DNA from 3 places in the Pseudoflavonifractor sp. genome. Region 1 is predicted to be linked to each of the others. Evidence: a T-box and tRNA genes for the amino acid it is inferred to sense, from the RefSeq annotation. Region 1 holds a T-box; the other regions hold tRNA genes.
The links. A T-box is a leader RNA that pairs with one kind of tRNA and senses whether it is charged. The one in region 1 lies ahead of ACOX7T_RS01760 (valine--tRNA ligase), so its partner is inferred to be a tRNA-Val.

Region 1 (6,161 bases):
TGCCGTCCTCCGCTGTCTTGGCGTCGGCAGTTGTCTCCGGGGGTGCGCCGTTGAACCAGCCCCAGGCCTCCAGCGCCCGGGTGAACTGAATCCGGACCTCCACCTCGGGCTGGCGGACATACTCGCCGAAGGCGTCGTCCCGCTGCATGCGGTACACATTCCCCTCCCGCATGATGACAAACCAGCCGCTGCTCTCCTGGGCTACGGTGGAGCCGGTGTAGCTGGGGTGGAGAACCCACATATCCGCCCCGATGCCGGGAATTCCGGCGGCCCAGGTATCAAACCAGCTCTTCAGCCGGTTCTGGTCCTCCCAGCCGCCGCCATAGGCCGCCATGTGGTCTGCACACAGGTCCAACAGCCCGTCCCGGTCCAGCAGGGACTGGGTGGCCACTGTCCATTCCCCCTCCGGGTCGGCGGACTGGAGCATCACGTTCACCAGCTCAGCTGCCACGTCCTCGGGGGCCATAGCTCCGGTGGTGTCCTCATAAAAATAGACGTCAGGCTGGGAGAGCGGAGAACTGTCCGTCCCCTCCCCCTGGTCGTCCACCGGCTCGCCGGGGACATAGTCGGCAAACCAGTAGCTGCGGTCCATGGCATACCACTGGCCGTTGGACAGGCTGTCGGGATACTTGTCCCACAGCTCCTCTGCCAGGGCGCGGCAGTCCGGCGTACCGGTCTCGGCAGGCGGCTGGCTCTCCGTGGGCGCGGGAGAGGCTGTCTCCTCAACGGAAGAGGTCTCCTCCGGCTCCTCTGTGGGCATGGGGGAGGCCGTCTGCTCCGGCGTGCCGGCAGGCTTTGCGCTCTCCGGCGGCTCAGGCTGTCCTGTCTCTCCCGCCGGCTGTGTCCGGCATCCGGCCAGCAGCACAAGCAGCAATATGGTAAGCAAAGCGGCCCGCTTTCTCATGCCGAACCCTCCCCACAGCGGTTGATTTTCTGGTTACAGTGTATCCAACTTTTCATATTTTCACAGCCCCAAAGAGCGCAAAAACACATACCCTGCTATATGGTATGTTATCATACCTTTTTTCCCTGCTTCTATCAACGCTAATTTGTAAACTTTTTTGGGCGTGAGGTACCGCAAAGCCTATTCTGCCCCAGGGAAGTCCCTCGTTCTCGCTTTTTCGCCCGTTTGGAACAAAATAAATATTTTTCTGCATACAGATGAAAAAACAGCGCTTGGCGCTGTTTTTTGCGCATGCGGGCGCACAGCGCCCGCGCGCTGAGATTTCTCGTCCAAGGCGCGGCGGAGCGCGCCTTATGGACGTTTTTATCGTTTGCCTTCGGCAAGCGATAAAAATACCGCCGGAGACAACTCACGTCTCCGGCGGCAAGGGTCTTATGGGGTTGGCATTACATATTGGAGAGCTCTTCCTGAAGCTTGGCCACCAGCTCACGGAGCTTGACGGCCCGCTCCCGCTCGGCCTCCACCACGTTGGCAGGGGCCTTGTTCACAAAGCCGGGATTGTTCAGCTTGGTGTCCAGCTTGTCCAGCTCAGCCTGGTTCTTCTTGAGCTCCTTCTCCATGCGGGCCTTCTCCTTCTCCATGTCCACCAGCTCGGCCAGAGGAATGGAGATACGGGCGGCATGGGTGATGACGGTGACCATGCCCTTGGTGTCCTGGTCAGCATCGGTGACGCCGGTGATAGTCACATCACTGGCGTAGCCCAGGCGCTTGAGGAAGGGGATGCCCAGCTCGAACACGTCCCGGTGCAGGGTGGCCACGGTGACGTGGGCCTTCTTGCTGGGGGGCACGTTCATCTCGGAGCGGCGGGTACGAATAGCGCCGATGGCGTCCATGATCATCTCCATGGCCCGCTCCTCGTCGGGGAAGTCCAGCTCCACGCTGTGCTCCGGCCACTTCTGGAGCATCAGGTAGTCGCCCGATTTATGAGGTTGCTTCGCTTGTTCTCCATCGAAGTGTCCACCGGACACTTCGACGTGGGGCAGGGCCTGCCAGATCTCCTCGGTGATGAAGGGCATGAAGGGGTGCAGCAGCTTGAGAATCTGGGTCAGCACATAGCAGAGCACCTTCTGGGCGTTGACCTTGGCCTCCTCGTCGTCGCCCTGGAGGCGGGCCTTGGTCAGCTCAATATACCAGTCGCAGTAGGAGTCCCAGATGAAGTCGTAGATCTTCTGCGCCGCCACGCCCAGCTCATACTTGTCCATGTTCTCCGTCATCTCGGGGATCAGGCTGTTGAGCTTGGAGAGAATCCAGCGGTCCTCCATCTCCAGCTTCTCGGGCAGCTCGCACTTGTCGATGGTCAGGTTCATCATCAGGAAGCGGCTGGCGTTCCAGATCTTGTTGGCGAAGTTGCGCATGGCCTCACACCGCTCGGTGTAGAAGCGCATGTCGTTTCCGGGAGAGTTGCCGGTAACCAGGTTGAAGCGCAGGGCGTCGGCGCCGTACTTCTCGGCGATCTCCAGGGGGTCGATGCCGTTGCCCAGGCTCTTGGACATCTTGCGGCCCTTGTCGTCCCGGACCAGGCCGTGGATGAACACGGTGTGGAAGGGGGGCTTGCCGGTGTGCTCGCAGGCGGAGAGGATCATGCGGGCCACCCAGAAGAAGATGATGTCGTAGCCGGTGACCAGCACGTCGGTGGGATAGAAGTACTTGTAGTCCTCGCTGTTCTCATCGGGCCAGCCCAGGGTAGAGAAGGGCCACAGGGCGGAGGAGAACCAGGTGTCCAGCACGTCGTCCTCCTGCTTGATGTGCTTGGAGTGGCAGTGCTCGCACTCGGTGGGGTCGGTCTCGCTGACGGTGATGTGGCCGCACTCCTCGCAGGTCCAGGCGGGGATGCGGTGGCCCCACCACAGCTGGCGGGAGATACACCAGTCGTGGACGTTCTCCATCCAGTTGGTGTAGGTCTTGGAGAAGCGGTCGGGGACGAACTTGACCTCCCCGTCGTTGACCACCCGCAGGGCCTCCTCAGCCAGGGGGCCCATCTTCACGAACCACTGGGCGGAAATGATGGGCTCCACGTCGGTGCCGCAGCGGTAGCAGGTGCCCACGTTGTGGGCGTGGGGCTCCACCTTCTCCAGCAGGCCAAGGGCCTCCAGGTCGGCCACAACGGCCTTGCGGGCCTCGTAGCGGTCCATGCCCTCGTACTTGCCGCCGTTGGCGTTGACCTTGCCCTCGTCGTCCAGCACACGGATGGACTCCAGGTTGTGCCGCAGGCCCACCTCGAAGTCGTTGGGGTCGTGGGCAGGGGTCATCTTCACGCAGCCGGTGCCGAACTCCATGTCCACATACTCGTCGGCCACGATGGGAATCTCACGGTCCATGAGGGGCAGGACGCAGGTCTTGCCGATGAGGTCCTTGTAGCGGTCGTCGTTGGGGTTGACGGCCACGCCGGTGTCGCCCATCATGGTCTCGGGACGGGTGGTGGCCACGATAACATAGCGGCCCTCCTCGCCCTTGATGGGGTACTTCAGGTGCCACAGGTTGCCGGGCTTGTCCTTGTACTCCACCTCGGCGTCGGACAGGGCGGTGACGCAGTGGGGGCACCAGTTGATGATGCGGCTGCCCTTGTAGATGAGGCCCTTCTTATAGAGGGAGACGAACACGTGGCGCACGGCGTTGGACAGGCCCTCGTCCATGGTGAACCGGGCCCGGCTCCAGTCGCAGGAGGCGCCCAGCTTCTTCTGCTGCTGGACGATGCGGTCGCCATACTTGTGCTTCCAGTCCCACACCCGCTCCAGGAACTTGTCCCGGCCCAGGTCATAGCGGGTCAGACCCTCGTTCTTGCGCAGCTCCTCCTCCACCTTGATCTGGGTGGCGATGCCGGCGTGGTCGGTGCCGGGAACCCACAGGGCGGCGTATCCCTCCATCCGCTTGAAGCGGATGAGGATGTCCTGGAGGGTGGAGTCCATGGCGTGGCCCATGTGGAGCTGGCCGGTGACGTTGGGGGGCGGCATGACGATGGTGAAGGGCTTCTTATCGGGGTCACGGTGGCCCTCAAAGCAGCCGTTCTTCTCCCACATCTCGTAGACGCGGCCTTCTACCTCCTGGGGTTCGTAAACCTTGGGAAGTTCTTTCTTCATTCTTTCTGACACTCCTTTTCGGGGCAAACAACTTTTTTGCGCAACAAAAAAGTCCGCCCCAAGCGTTTTGCTCAGGACGAACCGATGCAGTCCGTGGTACCACCTGAATTTTCTCCCGTGGGAGAACACTCATTGTCTCGGTAACGGGAGAACCCGCCGCCCCCTACTTGCTTCAGGAGCGGAGCTCCGGGACCACCTTCCGCATTCCCAACGGAGAGCCTTGCACCAACCGGCTCCTCTCTGCACCCTGGAAAATGCGTACTCCTTCCCTTCGCGGCTTTTTACTATGAACGCTCTCTAGTATATTCATTTTTCAAAACATTGTCAAGGAGAACAGATGGTTTTCCCTGCTTTTTCGCCGCCGGAAATACCCGGAACTTCTCCGGCGTTCCTGCGTCTAAAAGGTACACAACGCCACAGGAACGGAGGCTGACAGGATGAAAAAATCTGCTCTGTTGGGTCTGGCACTGGCGCTGACCCTGCTGCCGGCCGGCTGCGGACAGGACGCCGCTGCGCCGTCCGCCGAAATTCCCTCCTTCTCCTACGCCGAGGTGCAGGACACCTATGGTGAAAACGCTCCAGGCGTCCTGCGGGACGGTTTTCAAAACACCTCTCCCCTTGCAGTCAGCAGCGCGGAGGAGGCCGTTCAGCGGGCCACATCGGAGTGTACCATCTCCTACGACTCCGTCACCTGCCGCTATGACAGCGAGGCCGACATGTGGGACGTCAGCTTTTTTACAGCAGGGGTCCTGGGGGGCTGCCAGGACGTGTATCTCAACGGCAGCGGCGTCACCTGCCTGATTGTGTATGGCGAATAATTCCCGACCCACTTCCCCAAAAAGTTCCATTCAGCTGTTGCGTTTTTCCGTCTGGTCCTGTATAATATCTCCCGATATTTTGAGCCCCACTCAGGGGCTGCATGCGGAGGCATTTTTTCATGACCATTGATTACAGAACCAGAGGCGTCTGCTCCACCCGGATGGTAATCGACGTGGAGGACGACACGATTCAGTCCGTAAAGATTTTCAACGGCTGCGACGGCAACCTCCAGGGCATCTCCCGTCTGGTGGAGGGCATGAAGGTCACCGACGCCATCTCCAAGCTGGAGGGCATCCGCTGCGGTCACAAAGCCACCTCCTGCCCCGACCAGCTGGCCCAGGCCCTCAAGCAGGCCGTCAACGCCTGACCGGCCACAGTACATAACCAAAGAGCGGTCCCAACGGCCTTTGCGCCGGTGGGGCCGCTTTCCGTGAGGAGAGATTGTCTATGGCTTCATCCATTATTTCCTTTGTCAAGCGAGAGGCCGTGGGCTGCATCGCCCTGCTGTGCGCCCTGGTTTCCATGATTTTCGTCCCGCCTTCGGCGGCTTACCTGGGATACATCGACTTCCGGGTGCTGGCGCTGCTGTTCTGCCTGATGGCGGTGGTGGCAGGACTCCAGGACTGCGGCCTTTTCGCCGTGCTGGCCCAGAAGCTGCTCACCGGCAAGAAGCGGATGCGCTTCATCTCCCTGGTGCTGGTGCTCCTCCCCTTCTTCGTCTCCATGCTCATCACCAACGACGTGGCCCTTATCACCTTTGTCCCCTTCACCCTGCTGGTGCTGGGACTGGTGGGACGGCTGGAGCGTGCCCTCTACCTGGTGGTACTCCAGACTCTGGCGGCCAATCTGGGCAGCATGGCCACCCCGGTGGGCAACCCCCAGAACCTGTACCTCTACTCCGCCTTCGGCATCCCCGCCGGGGAGTTCTTCGCCGTCATGGCGCCCCTGACCCTGGTAAGCCTGGTGGGCCTGTCCGTGGCCGCCCTGTGCGTCAAGCCGGAGGGCATTGAGGTCCGCTTCCCCGAGAAGCAGACTATCCGGCGGCCCCAGCAGCTGTGGCTGATGGTGGTTCTCTTCCTGCTGTGCCTGCTGTCCGTGTTCCACGTGCTCCACTATGCCGTGTTGCTGGCCATCGTGGTGGTGTGCCTGCTCCTCTTCGCCCGGCACCTCTTCCCCCGTGTGGACTACGGACTGCTCTTCACCTTTGTCTGCTTCTTCATCTTCGCCGGCAACATCGGCAATATCCCGGCGGTGAAGGACTTCCTCTCCGCCGTCATGGCGGAGAACACCTTCCTCACCTC
Region 2 (6,161 bases), on a different contig from region 1:
CCGCAGGCTACGAATTCAGGGAGATGACCCTGGGTGGCTAAGGGCGCGGACGCGGTGCGCCTGAGCGCGCCGGAGGCCTACTCCCGCCACCGGGCCAGGAATATCGGCGTCCTGCTGGCCCTGTGCGGTGTGCTGCTTCTGGCGGCCCTGCTGTCTCTCCGTGCCGGGTCCTACAATACGCCGGTGCTGGAGCTCATCAAGGGCATCGCAGGCAAGGCGGAGGACAACAGCATCAACATCGTGGTGCGCAACATGCGTCTGCCCCGCATCTGCACCGCCATTCTGGGCGGCGCCGGGCTGGGTGTGGCCGGTGTGGTGCTCCAGTCGGTGCTGCGCAATCCCCTGGCCTCCTCCAGCACCCTGGGTATCTCCCAGGGCGCCGGATTCGGCGCCGCCTTCGCCATCATCGTGCTGGGCGCCGGGCTCCAGGCGGGCGGCGGCGTCACCTTCTCCAACCCGGCCCTCATCGGCCTGTGCGCCTTCGCCGGCAGCATTGCCGTGTCGGTGCTCATTCTGGCCCTGTCCCGCCTGCGGCAGATTACCCCTGAGGCCATGGTGCTCTCCGGCGTGGCCCTCAGCTCCCTGTTCTCCGGAGCCACCACGCTCCTGCAGTACTTTGCCGACGAGGTGCAGCTCACCTCCCTGGTCTTCTGGACCTTCGGCGACCTGGGCCGCACCGGCTGGGATGAGGTGGGCATTATGGCGGCGGTGGTGTCCGCCGCGGGGCTCTATTTCTTCTTCAACCGCTGGAACTACAACGCCCTGGAGAGCGGCGAGCAGACTGCCGTCAGCCTGGGCGTCAACGTGAGCCGCCTGCGGATTGTCAACGTGCTCATCTGCTCGGTGGTGGCGGCGGTGGTGGTGTCCTACGTGGGCATCATCAACTTCATCGGCCTGGTGGCCCCCCACATTGTCCGCCGTTTCCTGGGCAACAACTACTGCTATCTCATCCCCGGCTCCGCCCTCATGGGGGCCGTGCTGCTACTGCTGGGGGACCTGGTGGCCCGGAACGTGGTGGCCCCGGTGGTGCTGCCCATCGGCGCCATCACCTCCTTCCTGGGGGCTCCCCTGTTCCTCTACCTGCTGTTCAAAGGACGGAACCGCTCATGATGACTGTGGAACATCTGAATTTCTCCTACCGGTGCGGCCGGCAAATCCTCCATGACGTGTCCTTTGAGGCCCGCAGCGGGGAGTGTCTGGCTATTCTGGGCAACAACGGTGCAGGCAAGAGCACCCTGCTCAAGTGCTTCAGCCATATTTTAAAGCCCCAGTCCGGTTCGGTACGGGTGGACGGGGCCGAGCTGCTCACCATGTCCCACGGGGAGATGGCCCGGAACGTGGCCTTTGTGGCCCAGAATCCCCCGGCCAGCCATTTGACGGTGTACGACATGCTGCTGCTGGGCCGCAAGCCCTACATGAAGTGGGGGGCCACGGCGGAGGACTACCGCCTGGTGGACGGGATGCTGTCCGCCCTGGGCCTGGAGGACATGGCCGTCCGGCCCATGGACCGGCTGTCCGGCGGCGAGCAGCAGAAGATCATGCTGGCCCGCGCCCTGGTGCAGCAGCCCAAGGTGCTGCTGCTGGACGAGCCCACCAGCAACCTGGACCTGCACAACCAGTACGAGGTGCTCTCCCTGGTGCAGAAGCTGTGCCGGGAGCGGAACATCGCCGCCGTCATGGTCATCCACGACCTGAACCTGGCCCTGCGGTACTGCGACCGCTTTCTCCTGCTCCATGGCGGCCGGGTCCACGCCTTCGGTGACGCGTCGGTGGTCAGCGAGGAGAACATCCGGGACGTGTACAACGTCAATGCCCGGGTGTGCCGGGTGGACGGCATTCCCGTGGTGGTGCCGGTGTGCTGAATATGAAAACATGCCCCTGCGCCCATGGGCGCAGGGGCATGTTTTGTCTTGTCAGTTCCGGCGTCTGCCCAGGAAGCGGAGCAGATAGAGGAACAGGTTGATGAAATCCAGGTAGAGCTGGAGAGCGGAGAAGATGGAGGCCTTGGCCGCCATCTCGGGGTCGTGGCCGTAGTAGGCGTGGAAGGCCTTGATCTTCTGGGTGTCGTAGGCGGTGAAGCCCAGGAAGATGGCAATGCCGATGAGGCAGTAGATCCGGTCCATGGCCGCAAGGCCGGGAATGAACATGGACAGGAAGGCAAAGACCAGCAGGAAGATGAGTCCGCCCATCAGCACGGTGCGGATGCGGGACAGGTCGGCCTTGGTGGCGTAGCCGAAGGCGGCCATGGCGCCGAAGTACAGGGCGGTGACGCCGAACACAATCACCAGACTCATCACGTCAAAGATGACGAAGTAGACCGAGAAGGTCACGCCGGTGAGGGCGGCGTAGGCGAAAAACAGGAAGCGGGCCGCCGGCACGGACAGGCTGTGAACCCGTGCGGAGAGCACCAGCACCACCACCAGCTGGGCGATGAGCAGTCCGATATAGGTGAAGGTGTTGAACAGGAGCAGGAAGCTGAAGCCGGTGATATACCCGGCGATGGCCACGCCGAAGGTGACGGCCAGGCCGGCGAACATCCAGAGGAAGGTACGGGCGGTGTAACGGCCCACGGTCTCCACCATGCCGTAGCTGCCGTACCCCTCCTGGGTATAGTAGTTGTTTTCGTACACGGACAATTCTCCTTTCCCCGTGAGAAAATTCCTCTGGCACAGCCGGAAGGTCACGGGATTCTGCCGTTAGTATACACGGTTTCCCTGTAAAAGAAAAGTGTCATCAGGGGAAAACTGTCCCCGTCAGACGCCGAACCGGGCGACAAGGCCCCGCAGAACGATAATCACGCCCGCCAGGCGCATGTACAGCGCCACTCTGGGGTTTCTCGCGTTCTCGGGCCACACCGGGTGGATGACAAACAGCAGACCGTAGATGATCCAGCCGATATTGGCGCACACCGCTATTTTCGTGACAGTGGCGCACACAAAGCCCGCCATCAGAATGACTACGCCTAGAATCAGCTGATTTCTAAAGTCTAATTTTCCCATTTTTGTTCTCCTTTTGGCCGAAAAACGGTCCTTTCCCACTCTCTTTATACCATATTCGTGTCCATATGGCAACAGCTCCGCTGTTTTCTCCATTTTGCCGCATTGACTTTCTCGATATTCGAGTTATAATGGAATTGAAAAAACTCGATAATCGAGAAAGGAGAGAGCCGCCATGCCGCGGGAGAAATTCAAGACCCTCACCGAGCAGATGTTTTATATCCTGCTCTGCCTGCGCCGGGAGCGCCGGGGGTCGGACATTCTGGAGGCGGTGCGTGCCCTCACCGAGGGCCGGGTGACCATCGGCTCAGGCACCCTGTACGACCTGCTGGAGCAGTTCCTGGCGGCGGGGGTGATTCAGGAGACCGAGGCAGCAGGTCGCCGCCGGAGCTACATCATCACAGATAAGGGACGGGAGATGCTGGACCGGGAGTACCGGCGGCTCCGGAGCCAGACAGAGGACTATGACCGTGTTTTGAGAGAGGAGGCACAGGAATGAGCAAGACCAGACGCTGTTTTACCAACCTCTCCTTTTACGACCAAAAGGGGATTGAGAAGAAGCTGGAGCAGATGGCCGCCCAGGGCTGGATGATCCACCAGCCCGGCGGACTGCTCTGGACCTACCGGAAAATCCGGCCCCAGCAGCTCCGCTTTGCCGTCACCTACTTCCCCAGCGCCTCGGAGTTTGACCCCCACCCCAGCCAGCGGCAGCTGATGAAGGAGGACTTCTGCGCCCAGGACGGCTGGGAGCTGGCGGCCCGTTGGGACGCCATGCAGATTTTTTACACCAACCGGGCGGACGCCGTGCCCATCGACACCGACCCGGTGACCCAGGTGGAGACCATCCACCGCACCATGTCCAAGCGGGTGCTCACCGCTCAGCTCCTGTCCCTGGCCCTCTACCTGTTCGTTCTGGTGTACCAGCTCCGTCAGCTGTGGCGGAACCCGGTGGATTACCTGTCCACTCCGTCCTATCTGTCCCCCCTCCCCTTGTGGATGCTGCTGGTGGTATTCCCCCTCTATGAGCTGATCCACTACTTTCTCTGGCACCGGCGGGCAAAGCAGGCCGCTGAGCAGGGCGTTTTCCTGCCCGTCCACACCAATCGGCCGTTGGGCTGGTGCCTGCTGGCCGTGGCCATTTTGCTCCTGATTCTCTCACTGGCGGGCTCTGTCCGCAAGTTCTTGTTCCTGGCGGTGTGGGCAGCGGTTATCGTGGCGATGGGCCTGCTGGGCCGCTGCCTGTCCAGATGGCTGAAAAAGCGTGGTGTCTCCCGTAGGGTCAATCAGGTGGTCACCATGGGCTGTGTTCTGCTGTTGACCGTGGCAGGGCTGGCAGGCTTCACCGCCGGCATTCTCACCGGCCTGCTCTCCTTTGGCGACAGCCGCCAGCCGGTGGGCAGCTACCAGTGGGGTAATATTACCTGGGACATCTACGACGATCCCATGCCCCTGACGGTGGAGGACCTGGTGGAGACAGACACCCAGTACTCCAGGGAGGCCGACTGTCAGGAAACCTTCCTTCTCTCCCGGTGTGAGTATGAACAGCGGCCTCTCTTTAACCAGGACGAGCGGGACTATCAGCTCAGCTACACCGTCACCGACGTCAAGCTGCCCTTCCTCTATGATTTCATCTGCCAGAGCCTGCTGAAAGAGCGGCAGGACGAGGTCATCGATGACTATGTGTTTGTGGACCACTACGAGCCCATTGACGCCGCTCCCTGGGGCGCTCAGGCGGCCTATCAGGTTCAGCGGGACGACGGTTCCCGGGATACCTACCTCATCTGCTGGGAGAGCCGCATGGTGGAAATTACCTTCTACTGGACTCCCACCCCGGAGCAAATCCGTACCGCCGGGGAGATTCTGGGCGGCTGACATGTCCCTGTAAACAACAAAAGCACCTGAATCCGTGGCTTCAGGTGCTTTTTACTGACGTCTGCCCGCCGAACAGGTCGGTGTTTCCCTTCTTCCGGAAAAGCAAAAACAGCCACGTCGTTTGACGTGACTGTTTTTGTGGTGGAGACAACAGAACTCGAATCTGTGACCTTCCGCGTGTGAGGCGGACGCTCTACCAGCTGAGCTATGCCTCCATATCTGGTATGTCCGGTCATGCCCCATGAAGGGGTTGGTGACCCGGACGGGAATCGAACCCGTGTTACCGCCGTGAAAGGGCGGTGTCTTAGCCGCTTGACCACCGGGCCGTCTGCACAGGATGGGAACCCATCCTGTTAGATTTTTATGGTAGCGGCACCTGGATTCGAACCGGGGACACTGCGGGTATGAACCGCATGCTCTAGCCAACTGAGCTATGCCGCCATGTAACCCCGTCGAACAGGGCAGGATTTATTATATCCGACGCTCCCCGGTTTGTCAACGTTTTTTTCGAATTTTCTTTCAAAAATTTTTCAGGCTGCCTTCAGTCGATTTTATACCCCACGCCCCACACGGTTTTGATGAACCGGGGATTGCGGCCCGGCTCTCCCATCTTCTCCCGCAGGCGGCGGATGTGGACCATAACGGTGTTGTTCCGGTCCAGATACTTCTCCCCCCACACGCTCTCAAACAGCTTCTCGGCGGAGATGACCTGCCCCCGGTTCTCGCAGAGCATCCACAGGATGTCAAACTCCAGCGGGGTCAGATTCAGGGGCTTGTCATACAGGGTGCACTCGTGGGTGGAGCGGTTGATGACCAGGCCGTTGAAGTCGATGATATCCCCCACAGGCCGGTCGTTCTCGTTGTAGTGGGTGTACCGCCGCAGCTGGGCCTTCACCCGGGCCACCAGCTCCAGGGGGTTGAAGGGCTTGGTCATGTAGTCGTCGGCGCCTATGGTCAGGCCGGTGATCTTGTCCATGTCCTCGGTGCGGGCGGTGAGCATGAGGACGGGAAAATGGTGCTCCCGGCGGATCTCCCCACAGAGGGTAAAGCCGGAGATGTCGGGCAGCATCACGTCCAGGATGGCCAGGTCCAGCGGCTCCCGGTTCACGCACTGGAGGGCGTCGGCTCCGGTGCCGCACTTGAACACAGTGAACCCCTCGCTCTTGAGATAGACCTCCACCAGGTCGGCAATCTCGGGCTCATCGTCCACCACCAGAATATTGGCCTTCATCGCGGGCTCCCTCCTTTTTCTAAGATTATATCCGCCGGTCAAGACCCAAGTCAAGACCGGCG
Region 3 (6,161 bases), on a different contig from region 1:
GAATGGCCTCATACTGCTTGCGCACGCCCTCGCCGATGACAGCGATGTCGTTGGCGGGCTGCTCGGGGCGGTAGGGCACGCCCACGCCGCCGGACAGGTTGATGAAGCGGATGTCGCAGCCGGTCTCCTTCTTCAGGTCCACGGCCAGCTGGAACAGGATGCCCGCCAGAGTGGGATAATACTCGTTGCTCAGGGTGTTGGAAGCCAGGAAGGCGTGAATGCCGAAGTGCTTGGCGCCCATGTCCTTCAGCTTCTTGAAGCCCTCAAAGAGCTGCTCCCGGGTGAAGCCGTACTTGGCCTCGCCGGGGTTGTCCATCACCTGGAAGCCCTCCTTGGACTCGCCGATGGAGAAGGTGCCGCCGGGATTGAAGCGGCAGGAGATGGTCTCGGGGATATAGCCGATGGTCTCCTTGAGGAAGTCGATGTGGGTGAAGTCGTCCAGGTTGATGGTGGCGCCCAGCTTGGCGGCCAGAGCGAACTCCTCGGCGGGGGTGTCATTGGAGGAGAACATGATCTCGCTGCCGGAGAAGCCGCAGCGGTCGGACATCATCAGCTCGGTGAGGGAGGAGCAGTCGGTGCCGCAGCCCTCCTCATGGAGGATCTTCAGAATGGTGGGGTTGGGCGTGGCCTTGACGGCGAAATACTCCTTGAAGCCCGGGTTCCAGGCAAAGGCCGCCTTCAGCTTCCGGGCGTTTTCCCGGATGCCCTTCTCGTCGTAGAGATGGAACGGGGTGGGATAGGTCTTGGTCATTTCCTGGAGCTGGTCCAGGGTCACGAAGGGCTTTTTCATGGAAGCTTCACTCCCCGATGCAATTTCACCTGAGGGACACACAGGCCGAACTCAGGCCTATTTATAAAAATTCATATCTTATACTACCGAAATCGAGCCAAAAAGTCAATCCGCTAAACCCACAAGCCTTTTCTTCCTTTTTTCTGTCTTTTTGCCCATTCGGGAGAAAACGACAGAAGTCTCTTTTCCCTCTTGCATCTTTCCGTCGGTTCTGCTATGATATCCCGGATACTGAAAGGAGGGAACCGTCATGATGCTGTTTTTCTGTGTGAATTGCTTTTGCGGCTCTTTCCTTTCCGTTTTTGCCTGACAATCACGTAAGTGATTGTTTTTTTTTGCCCTCACAGGCAGTGTGTGTCCGCAATGTAAAGAAGGGAGAATCCATATGAATCAACAAGAACCCATTCGCGACGCCCGAACCCTGGGCATTCCCAAGATGCTCATCCTGGGCCTCCAGCACATGTTCGCCATGTTCGGCGCCACCATTCTGGTGCCCATCATTGTCAGCAAGCAGTACGGCCTGCCCCTGAGCATCCAGACCACCCTGTTCTTCGCCGGAATCGGCACCCTCTTCTTCCACCTCTGCACCAAGCTGAAGGTCCCCGCCTTCCTGGGCTCCTCCTTCGCCTTCCTGGGCGGCTTTGAGATGGTTGGCAGCCTGAACACCGGCATCTACGCCACCATGTCCGCCTCCGACAAGCTGGCACGGGCCTGCGGCGGCATCGTCATCGCCGGCCTGCTGTACCTGATTCTGGCTCTCATCATCAAGCTGGCCGGCGTGAAGAAGGTCATGCGCTTCCTGCCTCCCGTGGTCACCGGCCCCATCATCGTGTGCATCGGCCTGTCCCTGGCCCCCAGTGCCATCTCCAACGCCTCCACCAACTGGCCCCTGGCCCTTATCGCCCTGGCCATCATTGTGGTGTGCAACATCTGGGGCAAGGGCATGGTGAAGATTATCCCCATCCTGCTGGGCGTTGTGGGCGCCTATCTGGTGGCCCTCATCATGCACATGAGCGGTATGACCAATCCGGACGGCAGCGCCATTCTGGACTTCACCGAGGTGGCCAGCGCCTCCATCCTGGGCCTGCCCCCCTTCCAGCTTGCCAGCTTTGACCTGACCGCCATCCTGGTCATGGCCCCCATCGCCATCGCCACCATGATGGAGCACATCGGCGACATGTCCGCCATCTCCGCCACTGTGGGCGCCCGGTTCATTGAGGACCCCGGCCTCCACCGCACCCTGGTGGGCGACGGCATCGCCACCGCTCTGGCCGGCATGTTCGGCGGTCCCGCCAACACCACCTACGGCGAGAACACCGGCGTACTGGAGCTGTCCAAGGTGTACGACCCCCGGGTCATCCGCATCGCCGCCTGCTTCGCCATCGTCCTCAGCTTCATCCCCAAGGTGGCTGACATCATCGGCTCCCTGCCCGCCTCCATCATCGGCGGCATCTCCTTCATCCTCTACGGCATGATTTCCGCCATCGGCGTGCGCAACATCGTGGAGAACCAGGTGGACTTCACCAAGTCCCGCAACCTGATTATCGCCGCTGTCATCCTGGTGTGCGGCCTGGGCTTCTCCTCCGGCATCACCTTCGTGATGGCTGGCACCTCCATCACCCTCACCGGCCTGGCCATCGCCGCCCTGGCCGGCATCATCCTCAACGCCATCCTCCCCGGCAATGACTATGTCTTCGGCGCCAACCCCGCCGGTGACCAGAACCGGGGCATCCACCAGTAAGCATCCATACATATAAAGAGCGCCCCGGCCGCAGATGCGGCCGGGGCGCTCTTTTTTCATTCTCTTATTCTCTTGCTCTCAGCTGCCAGAAGGCCACAGCACTGGCGGCGGCCACGTTCAGCGAGTCCACGCCGTGGGACATGGGGATGCGCACCGTGTAGTCGCAGTGGGCAATGGTGGTGTGGGACAGGCCGTCCCCCTCGGTGCCCAGCACAATGGCCAGCTTGTCCTCAGCCATGAGGGCCGGGTCGTCAATAGACACCGAGTTGTCGCTCAGGGCCATAGCCGCGGTCTTGAAGCCCAGGGCGTTGAGCCGGGAGAGGCCCTTCTCCGGCCAGTCGGCGGGACTGTCGCCGATGCGGGTCCAGGGAATCTGGAACACAGTGCCCATGCTCACCCGCACTGCCCGGCGGTACAGGGGGTCGCAGCAGGTGGGGGTGACCAGCACGGCGTCCATGTGCAGCGCCGCAGCGGAGCGGAAGATGGCCCCCACATTGGTGGAGTCCACGATGCCCTCCAGCACCGCCACCCGGCGGGCTCCGGCGCACAGCTCCTCCACCGTGGGCAGCACGGGGCGGCGCATGGCGCACAGAATGCCTCGGTTCACCTGATAGCCGGTCAGGGCGGCCAGCAGGTCGTTGTCCCCGGTGTACACCGGGATATCTCCGCAGCGCTCCATGATGTCCCTGCCCTGGCCCTCCAGGTGCTTGCGCTCCATCAGCAGGGACAGGGGCTGATATCCGGCCTCCAGCGCCCGGGCGATGACCTTGGGGCTCTCAGCGATGAAGATTCCCTTCTCCGGCTCCAGCCGGTTGCGCAGCTGGGCCTCTGTCAGCCGGGTAAAGACCTCCAGCTCGGGCAAATCCAGACTGGTGATTTCGATCAGCTTTGCCATTGCGCTTCCCTCCGCAGCTTGCACGTTTCTTTGTCAGCAGTATAAAAGGAAAAATCCCGACCGCTTTCGCAGTCGGGACTTCAAGCCATCCCGACACGACAAATGCCAGCCGGACCGGGGCCCCACACGGTGGGGCGGCGCTTTTGCGCCGTACAAGCGTTTTGGACGAAGGCCAAAACCTTGGCGCAGGGGGCGGCTTCGCCGACCCCGAGCATTCAAATTCCCCAGGTATCCAAAAAGAAACACCAGCCTGTCGGCTGGTGTTTCTTTTTGGAGGCGCCACCCAGACTCGAACTGGGGGTAAAGGTTTTGCAGACCTCTGCCTTACCACTTGGCTATGGCGCCGATTACAGATAACAGGAGCAAATTACTTGCTCCTGTTATCTTCTGTTTCTGGAGCGGGTGACGAGGCTCGAACTCGCTACCTCCACCTTGGCAAGGTGGCGCTCTACCAGATGAGCTACACCCGCGGGGTTATCTCTCTGAACCACTCTATGCAGTTCAGAGAGATTTGGTGCCTCCGGTCGGAATCGAACCAACGACACGGGGATTTTCAGTCCCCTGCTCTACCAACTGAGCTACAGAGGCAAATGGCGACGCGGAAGGGACTTGAACCCTCGACCTCCGGCGTGACAGGCCGGCGTTCTAACCAACTGAACTACCGCGCCATTTGACGTTGGGTCAAGACCCATGGTGGGAACAACAGGGCTCGAACCTGTGACATCATGCTTGTAAGGCATGCGCTCTCCCAGCTGAGCTATGCTCCCCTGTTGGCCGCTTGCGTTTTTGTTTATCTCTCGCTCGCGACGAAGGTTATTATACTAAAGCCCCCCTGAAATGTCAACCCCTAAATTTATCTTTTTTATTCTTCTGTTTTGCCCGCCCCACTTCTGTGCCGATTTTGTTGCGTTTTCTTTTTATAAATCCAATATTTTTCATCTTTTGATTTAAAATGTTTGAAAAATATTTTTCAGTTTCCGACATTTTCCCTTTTATAGTTTCATAAAATTACCTTATTCACCTTATATTCTCTCTTTCCGAAAAAAAGAGGCAAAAAACTTCACTTTTATCGTTTACGAACAAAATAATGAGGTTTATAATCTATAATAGATTGGCTCCTCTGCCGCTTGGCACGGAGCTTCCATTATCTTACGATGTTCTGAATTTATAATCCTATCATATCTGGAGGCAGACTGGTGAGTATTTACGATGTAATCTCCCTTCTGGGCGCTATTGCCACCTTTCTCTTTGGCATGACCACCATGACAAGCGGATTGGAGAAGCTGTCCAGCGGACGGCTGGAATCCATTCTGGAACGGCTGACCAACAACCTGTTCATGAGCGTCCTCATCGGCGCCCTTGTCACCGGCCTGGTTCACAGCTCGGCCGCCACCACCATCATGTGCGTGGGCTTTGTCAACTCCGGTATTATGAAGCTGGAGCAGACAGTGGGTATCATTATGGGCGCCAATATCGGCACCACCATTACAGCCCAGATTCTCCGCCTGGGAGACATCTCCTCGGACAATCTGCTTCTCTCCATGATGCGCCCGGAGTATTTCGGCCCCATTATGGCAGTGGTAGGCATTGTGCTCTATATGTTTATCAAGAGCGGCAAAAAGCGGATTGTAGGCCAGCTGCTGCTGGGTCTGGGCCTGCTGTTTATCAGCATGCACACCATGACCGCCTCTGTGGCGCCGCTCCAGGACGTCCCCGAGTTCCGCAACCTCTTCGTGGCCTTCTCCAATCCCCTGCTGGGCATCCTGGTAGGCGCCCTTGTCACCGCCCTGCTCCAGAGCTCCACCGCCTCGGTGGGTATCCTGCAGGCCCTCACCTCCACCGGCGTCATCACCTTCAACATCGCCTTCCCCATCATTATGGGCCAGAATATCGGCACCTGCATCACCACGCTCATCTCCTCCATCGGCGCCAGCCGCAACGCCAGACGGACGGCCATGCTCCACCTCTACTTTAATGTTATCGGCACTCTGGTCTTCCTGGCAGGTATCTACGGCGCTCAGCTGGCCCTCACTCCGGCGGGCGGCCTCCCCTTCTGGTCGGCCACCATGAACATGGGCGACATCGCCTCCTTCCACACCTTCTTCAATATCGGCTGTACCCTGCTCCTCCTCCCCTTCCATAAGCAGCTGGTCCGCCTGGTGGAGCGCACAGTTCCCGGCGACGAGAGCAACGGCTTTACCATGCTGGATGAGCGTTTCCTGGCCACACCCGCTGTGGCCCTGGATCGGGCCCATGACGCAGTGGTACATATGGGTACGCTGGCCCGGGACAACTACCGTATCTCGGTGTCTCTGCTGAGCCAGTATGACACCAAGAAGGCAGAGCTGCTGCGTGAGAACGAAAACACGCTGGACAAGCTGGAGGGTACGCTGGACAACTACCTGGTCCGCCTGTCCGACCACTCCCTGTCAGCCGCAGAGAGCACCCAGGTCTCCGAGCTGCTCCACACCCTCTCCGATTTTGAACGAATGGGCGATTACTCCGTCAATATCTCCGAGAGTGCCTCCGTCCTCCGGGAGCGCAGCATCTCTTTCTCTCCCACGGCCCAGCGCGAGCTCACCGCCCTCACCGATGCGGTGGGCGAGGCGCTTGACAAGACGCTGGAATGCTACACCAGCCGCTCCAGAGAGCTTGCCCTTGAGGTGGAGCCGCTGGAGGAGGTGGTGGATCTTCTGCGGGATGAGCTGAAGAGCCGTCACATCGAACGCTTCAAG

Region 2: it has a tRNA-Val gene. The T-box ahead of ACOX7T_RS01760 (valine--tRNA ligase) is inferred to sense a tRNA for this amino acid. The anticodon was not compared.
Region 3: it has a tRNA-Val gene. The T-box ahead of ACOX7T_RS01760 (valine--tRNA ligase) is inferred to sense a tRNA for this amino acid. The anticodon was not compared.

What each region holds. Positions count from the first base shown of each region.
Region 1 covers NZ_JBMNPX010000001.1:375,211-381,371, forward strand. The annotation lists gene ACOX7T_RS01755 (hypothetical protein) at 1-904, opposite strand, end outside; gene ACOX7T_RS01760 (valine--tRNA ligase) at 1,351-4,041, opposite strand; T-box leader at 4,111-4,325, opposite strand; gene ACOX7T_RS01765 (hypothetical protein) at 4,479-4,859, shown strand; gene ACOX7T_RS01770 (TIGR03905 family TSCPD domain-containing protein) at 4,979-5,227, shown strand; gene ACOX7T_RS01775 (SLC13 family permease) at 5,308-6,161, shown strand, end outside.
Region 2 covers NZ_JBMNPX010000006.1:125,638-131,798, forward strand. The annotation lists gene ACOX7T_RS07880 (iron ABC transporter substrate-binding protein) at 1-41, shown strand, start outside; gene ACOX7T_RS07885 (FecCD family ABC transporter permease) at 34-1,110, shown strand; gene ACOX7T_RS07890 (ABC transporter ATP-binding protein) at 1,107-1,862, shown strand; gene ACOX7T_RS07895 (Bax inhibitor-1/YccA family protein) at 1,914-2,630, opposite strand; gene ACOX7T_RS07900 (hypothetical protein) at 2,754-2,999, opposite strand; gene ACOX7T_RS07905 (PadR family transcriptional regulator) at 3,172-3,495, shown strand; gene ACOX7T_RS07910 (DUF2812 domain-containing protein) at 3,492-4,868, shown strand; tRNA gene ACOX7T_RS07915 (tRNA-Val) at 5,008-5,083, opposite strand; tRNA gene ACOX7T_RS07920 (tRNA-Glu) at 5,120-5,194, opposite strand; tRNA gene ACOX7T_RS07925 (tRNA-Met) at 5,233-5,309, opposite strand; gene vanR (VanR-ABDEGLN family response regulator transcription factor) at 5,410-6,099, opposite strand.
Region 3 covers NZ_JBMNPX010000002.1:50,331-56,491, reverse strand. The annotation lists gene ACOX7T_RS02770 (diaminopimelate decarboxylase) at 1-790, opposite strand, end outside; gene ACOX7T_RS02765 (uracil-xanthine permease family protein) at 1,176-2,531, shown strand; gene ACOX7T_RS02760 (TrmH family RNA methyltransferase) at 2,596-3,426, opposite strand; tRNA gene ACOX7T_RS02755 (tRNA-Cys) at 3,698-3,771, opposite strand; tRNA gene ACOX7T_RS02750 (tRNA-Gly) at 3,821-3,896, opposite strand; tRNA gene ACOX7T_RS02745 (tRNA-Phe) at 3,939-4,014, opposite strand; tRNA gene ACOX7T_RS02740 (tRNA-Asp) at 4,018-4,094, opposite strand; tRNA gene ACOX7T_RS02735 (tRNA-Val) at 4,118-4,193, opposite strand; gene ACOX7T_RS02730 (Na/Pi cotransporter family protein) at 4,623-6,161, shown strand, end outside.